Regions from separate parts of the Streptomyces bottropensis ATCC 25435 genome, predicted to be linked through region 1. Evidence: riboswitches for the same ligand, from Rfam matches in the RefSeq annotation. Region 1 holds a riboswitch; the other holds the start of a gene.

Region 1 (4,636 bases):
CGATCGCCACGATCAACCCGATCTGGACCATGGGCCCCTACCGGCCGGACCAGGTGTCCACCGGCGCCCAGCCCGACTGGTACATGGGCTTCTCCGAGGGCCTGATCCGTGTCATGCCGGGCTGGGAGATCAACTTCTGGGGCCACACGCTCGTCCTGGGCGTGTTCATCCCGCTGGTGATCTTCCCGCTGGTCCTGGTCGCGATCGCGGTCTACCCGTTCATCGAGTCCTGGGTCACCGGCGACAAGCGCGAGCACCACATCCTGGACCGCCCGCGCAACGTCCCGACCCGTACGGCCTTCGGTGTCGCGTGGATCACCTGGTACATGGTCCTGCTGATCGGTGGTGGAAACGACCTCTGGGCGACCCACTTCCACCTGTCGATCAACTCGATCACCTGGTTCGTCCGGATCGCGTTCTTCGTGGCCCCGGTGATCGCGTTCATCGTCACCAAGCGCATCTGCCTCGGCCTGCAGCGCCGGGACAAGGACAAGGTGCTGCACGGTCGGGAGACCGGCATCATCAAGCGTCTGCCGCACGGTGAGTTCATCGAGGTCCACGAGCCGCTCAGCCAGGAGCAGCTGCACACGCTCACGGCGCACGAGCAGTACGCGCCGGCCGAGATCGGTGCCGCGGTCGACGAGAACGGTGTCGCCCGCAAGATCACGCGCCTGTCGAAGCTCCGCGCCAAGCTGAGCAAGGGCTACTACGGCGAGGACAGCCAGATCGCCAAGCCCACCGTCGAGGAGTACAAGGAGATCACGAGCGGCCACGGCCACCACTGATCGTCCCGCTTCGCCACACCACGGTCGAAGGGCCCCCGTCCGATCTTCGGACGGGGGCCCTTCGCCGTGCTCCGACCTGGATAGGGTGGGTGCATCAGTGATTTCACGATCCGCGCGGCCCCTTTCTGCCCGCGGTGACGACACCCAGGAGCGGCTATGAGCGCTGTGACCCCCGCTGGAGGCGACACCGCGGCGGGCCGTTCCTGGCCGGCGGTACTGAACGCGCTGCTGTCCGGGCACGACCAGGACGCCGGTGCCACCTTCTGGGCGATGGACCAGATCATGCGCGGCGAGGCGACGGACGCGCAGATCGCCGGGTTCGTGGTGGCGCTGCGGGCCAAGGGGGAGACCGTCGAGGAGATCACCGGTCTCGTCGACGCGCTCTACGAGCACGCCAACGTGATCGAGGTGGCCGGGGAGACGGTCGACATCGTCGGCACGGGCGGGGACGGCGCCAAGACGGTCAACATCTCCACGATGTCGTCGATCGTCGTCGCCGGTACGGGCGCGAAGGTCGTCAAGCACGGGAACCGGGCCGCGTCGTCGGCGTCCGGCGCGTCCGACGTGCTGGAGAAACTGGGCGTCAATCTGGAGCTGACCCCGAAGCGGGTGGCCGAGGTCGCCGACGAAGCCGGGATCACCTTCTGCTTCGCGGTGAAGTTCCATCCGGCGCTGCGTCATGTGGCCGCCGCGCGGGGCCAGTTGGGCATCAGGACGGTCTTCAACGCGCTCGGCCCGCTGGCCAACCCCGCGAAGGTGCGCGCCCAGGCCGTCGGTGTCGCCGACCCCCGGATGGCCCCCATCATGGCGGGCGTCTTCGCCGGGCGCGGCAACTCCTCGCTGGTCTTCCGGGGCGACGACGGCCTCGACGAGCTGACGACGACGGCGACGTCACGGGTGTGGGTCGTCCGGGACGGCAAGGTCACCGAGGAGGCCTTCGACCCGCGCGACGTGGGGCTGGAGCTCGTGCCCGTGGAGGCGCTGCGGGGGGCCGACGCGTCGTACAACGCGGATGTCGCGCGGCGGTTGCTGGGCGGCGAGACCGGGCCGGTGCGGGATGCGGTGCTGTTGAACTCGGCGGCGGCGCTGGTGGCGTTGTCGCCGACGTCCGGGCCGCTGGCGGAGCAGCTGCGGGACGGGATGGCCAGGGCCGCGGAGTCGATCGACTCGGGGGCTGCGCGACAAGCTCTCGAACGGTGGGTCGCCGCCACCAACCGGTAGTGCGTCGGGCGCGGGCCCGGTGGGGCTTCTCGCGCAGTTCCCCGCTCCCCTGAAGACATCAGGCCCTGCGGGCCTGAAGGACGGCGGTCGGGCGGGGCTGGAGGACGGCGGTGGGGCGGGCCAAGGACGGCGGTCGGGCGGGCTTCAAGGGCGGTGGTGGGGCGGGGAAAAGCACGGGGCGCGGCCCCTGCTTTTCAGGGGCGCGGGGAACTGCGCGAGGAGCCCCCACCGGACCCGCACCCGCAGACGAAACCGCGCCCTCGACCCGTCACGCGCCCCATTCCGCCATCCGGACACGAGTTGCGGCGCGCCGATCACTTCACGTACGTTCCTGATCAGGTCATGAGTGACAGCCCTAAGCCCCGGCTGGCTGTCCGGCAACCCTCCGTCGTGGCGGGGTGCCCCGGGTGAAGACCGGGCCGTAGGCAGCGAGGTCTACGGCAAGCGCGGCTTCGAGGGAGTCTTCCGTGAGCAAGCGAATGCGATAGGGCCGCCGAGCCCCGCCTCCGCGCACCCTTTTCTCTTTTCTCCGCATGCCCTCCTTCGGCATGCCCCTCACGGGAGTTCGCCATGTCTGTCTCCACCCTTGCCGCCGACCGTGCCGTCTGTGCCCCGCTGCCCGTTCTGGGCCGAGATGTCACCGTCCCCCTCGTCACCGGTGGTGAGGTCACCTACGCCGCCCTCGACTACGCCGCCAGCGCCCCGGCCCTGCAGCGCGTGTGGGACGACGTGGCGGCGTACGCGCCCTACTACGGCAGCGTCCACCGCGGTGCCGGCTACCTCTCCCAGCTGTCGACCGACCTCTTCGAGAACGCCCGCACAACCGTCGCGGAGTTCCTCGACTGCCGGGCCGACGACCAGCTGATCTTCACCCGTTCGACCACCGACTCCCTGAACCTCCTGGCCGCGGCCCTGCCCGCCGACTGCCAGGTCTTCGTCTTCGAGACCGAGCACCACGCCTCGCTGCTGCCCTGGCGCGACGCCCGGGTGACCTACCTGGACGCGCCGCGTACGCCCGGGCAGGCCGTGGCCACCCTGGTGGCCGCGCTGGCCGGACGTGACCCGCACGGGCCGGCGCTGGTGTGCGTCACCGGTGCCTCGAACGTCACCGGGGAGATCTGGCCGGTGCGCGAACTGGCCGCCGCCGCGCACGCGCACGGCGCGCGGATCGTGCTCGACGCCGCCCAGCTGGCGCCCCACCACCCCGTCTCCGTGCAGGAGCTGGACGTGGACTGGGTCGCCTTCTCGGGGCACAAGCTGTACGCGCCGTTCGGGTCCGGCGTGCTCGCCGGGCGCGCCGACTGGCTGCGTGCGGCCGACCCGTATCTCGCGGGCGGCGGCGCCAGCCGCAAGGTGACCCGCCGGACGGACGGCGGCGTGGACGTCGAGTGGCACGAGAGCGCCGCGCGCCACGAGGCCGGCTCGCCCAACGTCATCGGTGTTCACTCCATCGCCTCCGCCTGCAAGGCCCTCACCGAGGCCGGGTTCGACACGCTGGTCGCCCGGGAGCGGCATCTGATCGACGCCGTACGGGCAGGGCTCGCCGAGGTGCCCGAGGTGCGGACCCTCTCCCTCTTCGGGGACGACGCCCCGCGCGTCGGCGTCCTCTCCTTCGTCGTCGAGGGCTGGAACAGCTCCCACTTCGCCGCCGCCCTCTCCGCCGAGTACGGCATCGGCGTACGCGACGGCCTCTTCTGCGCCCACCCCCTCGTCCGCACCCTCCTCGGCAGCGACCCGCAGAACCAGGGCGAGTGCGGCGCGCCCGAGGCGGCGCCCGGCGAGCGCTCCCTCAACGCGATCCGGGTGAGCTTCGGCGCGGGCACTCCCGACGAGCACGTGGAGCGCTTCGTGCGCGCCGTGAAGGAACTCGTACGGAACGGCGCGAAGTGGAACTACCGCACGGAGAACGGCCGTTGCGTCCCGGCCGTCTGACCCGAACGGGCTGATCCCCCGGCGTGTCCCCGACGTGGGTGCACGGGGTGCGGGCGCTGCGCCAGAAGGACCCTCGGCGGGAACGGCACGCACACCGCACGGGTCGTCGACGCGGACACCGAGGGCGAGCGGCCGTGGACGGCCACGGAGTCCGTCGACGGGCCGAACCTGCGCGACGCCGTCCTCGACCGAGGGCGTCGCGGCCGTCGACCTCCCCGACCGACCCCCGCCGCAGCGGCCCGCGTGAGAGGCCCCTAGCCGTCCAGCCCGATGGCGAAGGCCGCCTCCAGGTCGTGCTGGGAGTAGGCGCGGAAGGCGACATGGGTGTCCGTGCCGAGGACGCCCGGGATCTTGCTGATACGGCCGGGGATCACGTCCGCGAGGTCCTCGTGCTCCTTCACCCGCACCATGGCGACCAGGTCGTACGTGCCGGTCACGGAGAACACCTCGGTCACCGAGTCGATCGCGGCGATCGACTCCGCGATCTCCGGGATCCGGTCCACGCTGGTCTTGATGAGCACGATCGCGGTGATCACGGCTGTTTCTCTCCCTCGGGGGCCGGAGCAGGGACGTGTCCTGACGCGTCCGCTGGCGGTTTCACTCTAGCCCCACGCCCGAAACGCCCCCACGCGAAGACGAACCCCAGTGCGAACCCGACCAGGTGCGCCAGATAGGCGACGCCCGGCCCCGAGGTCTGC
Region 2 (4,636 bases), 1.8 Mb from region 1:
GAGGTCCTGCCGCGACGGGTACGCGAAGGCGACGTGCACGACGCGCTCGCGCCAGGTCGGCCGGTCGTCGAGGAGCTGCCGGTAGGCGTGCAGGCCGCGCACGATGTTCTTCGACAGCTCGGTGCGGTCGACGCGGACGATCGTGCGGCGCGGGGTGCCGTCGGGGGCCGTGCCGATCTGCTCCCGCAGCGTGACGATGCGTTCGTCGACGTCCGCCTGGTGGGCACGGGTCCGCAGGAAGTCGGCGTCGGCGCCCAGGCCGTGCACGCCGATCCTCGTGCCGGACGCGGCGTCGGGGCCGAGGACGGCGTGACAGCACGCGGTGAACGCGTCCGCCCACCGCCGGGTGAGGAACGCGGCGCGGTCGGCGCCGAGGATGCCGTCGAGCACCTGCGCGGCGATGTCGTCGGGGAGCATCCGGAAGTAGTCGACGGGCGCCCACGGGGTGTGCGAGAAGTGGCCGATGCGCAGGTCGGGGCGGAGTTCGCGCAGCATGCGGGGGACCAGGACCAGGTGGTAGTCCTGCACCAGGACGGCCGCGCCCTCCGCCGCCTCGTCGGCGAGCGCCTCGGCGAAGGCGCGGTTGTACGTCTCGTACGCCGCCCACTGCCGCCGGAACTCCGCGTCGAAGGCCGGTTCCAGCGGGGTCTGGTAGAGCATGTGGTGCACGAACCACAGCGTGGAGTTGGCGACGCCGTTGTACGCGTCGTGGTGCACGTCGGCGGGGATGTCGAGCATGCGCACGCCCGGTTCGGCGATGCCGCGTCGTACGGCCTCGCGGTCGCCGTCGCCCAGGGCGGAGCACACCCAGACGGCGCCGGAGGACGGGTCGATCGCGGAGAGGCCCGAGACGAGACCGCCGCCGCCGCGCTTCGCGCCGAGCGTGTCGGTCCTCTCGTCCAGCGTGTAGGTGACGGGTCCCCGGTTGGACGCGACGAGTACGTGGGCCGGGCCGTGCGTTGATGCCATAAGGCTCAACCTAGCCCGGGGGTTCGGCGGTCAAACGTGCGGTTCGGCCGTATACAGGAGTGCCTCGGGGGGTGGGGGGTGCGGGTGCGTCGGCGGGTGCGGGTCCGGTGGGGCTTCTCGCGCAGTTCCCCGCGCCCCTAACAGCCCAGCCCCTGCTTTTCAGGGGCGCGGGGAACTGCGCGACCGGCCCCCGGCACCCGACACCCCCGGCCCCGAAAAAAATTACGCCGCCTTCCGCTCCGCGTACTCCGCGATCTCCACCATCGGCTGCCGTTCCTCCAGGTCCACCGAGTACGTCCGCGGCTCGAACCCCTCCCGTCCGCGCTCGAACTGCGTCAGGACGGGACGTATCAGGTGGCCGCGGGCCAGTCGGAGCTGGGCCGTGCGGTAGATCGCCGCGGACATGCGGCCCAGCGCCTGCCCGTCCTGGTGGCGGTGTTTGCGGACGCCCACGTCGACCTGGGACAGGGCGTCGAGGCCGACCAGGTGCAGCGCGTCGACCAGCATGCCCAGCTCCACGCCGTAGCCGACGGGGAACGGGAGCCGTTCCAGGAGGGAGCGGCGGGCCGCGTACTCGCCGCCGAGGGGCTGGACGAAGCCGGCCAGCTGGGGCCAGTGCATGTTGAGCAGGGGACGGGCCATGAGTTCCGTCACACGGCCGCCCTGGCCGGCGGCGGAGCCCAGGGGGCGGTCGTACATCGCCTTGACGAGGTCGACACCGGGGTCCGTCAGCAGCGGGCCGACGATCCCGGAGACGAAGTCGGACGAGAACTCCCTGAGGTCCGCGTCGATGAAGCAGACGATGTCACCGCTCGTGACGAGCAGGGAGCGCCACAGGACCTCGCCCTTGCCGGGCACGGTCGGGACGCGGGGCAGTATGTCGTCGCGGTGGACGACCCGCGCGCCGGCCGCCGCCGCGACCTGCGACGTCCGGTCGGTGGAGCCGGAGTCGACGACCACGATCTCGTCGACGAGCGGGACCTGCCGCATGAGGTCGTGGCGGATGATCGCGACGATGTCGCCGACGGTCTCCTCCTCGTTCAGCGCGGGCAGGACCACGCTGACCGACTGGCCGCAGGCGCGTTTGGCGGCCATGATCCTGTGGAGCGGGCGGTCGGCCATGGACCAGGAGCGGGTACTCAGCCAGCGCTCGACTTCCTTCAGCACAGTGCGCGGCTCCTCTGCGTTCATCTCGCGGTTCGGACGGCTCTCTCAACTGTCCTGGCCTTCGGTTACAGTCTTGGACAACGCTGGTGACCATCGCATGTCGGTGCCCGTCGGCGTATACAACCAAATACCGCTCATCCAGAGGGGCAGAGGGATACGGCCCGATGAAGCCCCGGCAACCCTCCAGCCGGTCTGACCACGTTGTCGTGGTGAGGCTCCCGGCTCGGGAAGGTGCCAAATCCGTCTCACGGCGAAGTGCGTCGTGAGGAAGATGAGGAGAAAGGGCCTCGCCTCCATGGCTGCGCAGACTGTTGCAAGCACCATCGATTCCACCTCCACAGTAGACCTCGGGCCCGCCGCCGCCCTGAGCTGTCGGGAATGCGGTCACCGGGTACCGCTCGGACCGGTCTTCGCCTGTGAGGAGTGTTTCGGGCCTCTGGAGATCGCGTACGACTACTCCGCGTACGACACGGAGGAGCTGCGGAAGACGATCGAGTCCGGCCCCGCGAACATCTGGCGGTACGCGCCCCTGCTGCCCGTCCCGGCCGACGTGGCGACCAAGCCGAACATCAACCCCGGCTGGACCCAGCTCGTCAAGGCAGACAACCTGGCCGCCGCGCTCGGCGTCGACGCCGGCAAGCTGTTCATCAAGGACGACTCCGGCAACCCGACGCACTCCTTCAAGGACCGTGTCGTCGCCCAGGCGCTGGAAGCCGCCCGTGCCTTCGGCTTCACCACCCTCTCCTGCTCCTCCACGGGCAACCTGGCCGGTGCCGTCGGCGCCGCCGCCGCCCGCGCCGGTTTCCGGTCCTGCGTGTTCATCCCGCACGACCTGGAGCAGGGCAAGGTCGTCATGGCCGCGGTCTACGGCGGCGAGCTGGTCGGCATCGAGGGCAACTACGACGACGTGAACCGCTTCTGCTCCGAGCTGATCGGCGACCCGGCCGGCGAGGGCTGGGGCTTCGTGAACGTCAACCTGCGGCCGTACTACGCGGAGGGCTCCAAGACCCTGGCGTACGAGATCTGCGAGCAGCTCGGCTGGAAGCTGCCGGACCAGCTGGTCGTGCCGATCGCCTCCGGATCGCAGCTCACGAAGATCGACAAGGGCCTCCAGGAGCTGATCAAGCTCGGCCTCGTCGAGGACAAGCCGTACAAGATCTACGGTGCGCAGGCCGAGGGGTGCTCGCCGGTGTCGGTGGCCTACAAGGCGGGCCACGACGTAGTGCGGCCGCAGAAGCCGAACACCATCGCCAAGTCGCTCGCGATCGGCAACCCGGCGGACGGTCCCTACGTGCTCGACATCGCGCGGCGGACCGGCGGGGCCGTGGAGGACGTGACGGACGAGCAGATCGTCGAGGCGATCAAGCTGCTGGCGCGGACCGAGGGGATCTTCGCGGAGACCGCCGGCGGGGTGACCGTCGGCGTCACGAAGAAGCTGATCGAGGACGGCGTCCTCGACCCGACGCTGACCACGGTCGTGCTCAACACCGGTGACGGTCTCAAGACGCTGGACGCGGTGGCCGGGACCGGCCTGACCGCGACCATCCGGCCCAGCCTCGATGCGTTCCGAGACGCCGGTCTCGCGTAAGGGCCGGTAGTCGTTCGTCCGCGGGTCCGTGGGGGCTGGTCGGGCCCACGCGGCGGCAGCCGCATAACCGGTACAGCCCCGCGCCCCCAACTCTTCTGCACCGACCGGAGGTCACAAGTCATGAGCGTCAACGTCCGCATCCCCACCATCCTTCGCACCTATACCGGTGGGCAGGCCGAGGTCCAGGCCGAGGGGGCCAACCTCGCCGAGGTGATCGCCGACCTGGAGAAGAACCACAACGGGATCGCCGCCCGGGTTCTCGATGATCAGGGCAAGCTGCGGCGGTTCGTGAATGTGTACGTGAATGACGACGATGTCCGGTTCGAGCAGGGGCTGGAGACGGCGACGCCGGACGGTGCGGGCGTGTCGATCATTCCCGCGGTCGCCGGTGGCTGACCGCCGGTCCGTACCCGCCGGTAGTAACCGTCGGTAACTTTGATTACCGAGAGTTCATCGAATTGCCCCCTCCGCGAGAGAAGCGGAGGGGGCAATTCTCTATGGTTGAGCACTGTAGAGTTGGGGAACCCGGTCCGATCACCGTAGTGATTCCTTGCCGGATGCATATGTGATTCCGCCGCACGCCCTATATGAAGTAGCCAAAGTGTGCAGGCCTTTTGTGTATTTCGCTCCTTTTGTGGGGCCCGACTTGCCCTGAATTCAGGCGAATTGTTCGTACATTCCCGACCGGTCGTGTCCAGAATTCTCGTCCGATTGACCTGTTGCAGAGGGCAGTTGGACAGATACATTCGGCCGCGGTCGACGCGTTCCGGCGCACACCCCCAACCGTTGGGGGGTGAGGTCTGACCCGGATCCGCGAAGTGTGGATCTGTGCAAGGGCCAGTAATAGGGGAGTTAGGCATGGCTCAGGGCACCGTCAAGTGGTTCAACGCGGAGAAGGGGTACGGCTTCATC

Evidence for each region. A riboswitch is a leader RNA that binds a small molecule or an ion and turns the genes downstream of it on or off. The one in region 1 is predicted to bind S-adenosylmethionine.
Region 2: another riboswitch for S-adenosylmethionine. It lies ahead of thrC (threonine synthase); the one in region 1 lies ahead of STRBO_RS0129900 (aminotransferase class V-fold PLP-dependent enzyme).

The regions. Positions count from the first base shown of each region.
Region 1 covers NZ_KB911581.1:6,705,907-6,710,542, reverse strand. Annotated here, with positions in the region: gene qcrB (cytochrome bc1 complex cytochrome b subunit) at 1-785, shown strand, start outside; gene trpD (anthranilate phosphoribosyltransferase) at 942-2,006, shown strand; SAM riboswitch class IV at 2,345-2,459, shown strand; gene STRBO_RS0129900 (aminotransferase class V-fold PLP-dependent enzyme) at 2,577-3,938, shown strand; gene STRBO_RS0129895 (Lrp/AsnC family transcriptional regulator) at 4,193-4,474, opposite strand; gene STRBO_RS0129890 (rhomboid family intramembrane serine protease) at 4,471-4,636, opposite strand, start outside.
Region 2 covers NZ_KB911581.1:8,480,692-8,485,327, reverse strand. Annotated here, with positions in the region: gene STRBO_RS0137545 (alpha,alpha-trehalose-phosphate synthase (UDP-forming)) at 1-969, opposite strand, end outside; gene STRBO_RS0137540 (glucosyl-3-phosphoglycerate synthase) at 1,192-2,136, opposite strand; SAM riboswitch class I at 2,268-2,414, shown strand; gene thrC (threonine synthase) at 2,432-3,724, shown strand; gene STRBO_RS0137530 (MoaD/ThiS family protein) at 3,845-4,120, shown strand; gene STRBO_RS0137525 (cold-shock protein) at 4,583-4,636, shown strand, end outside.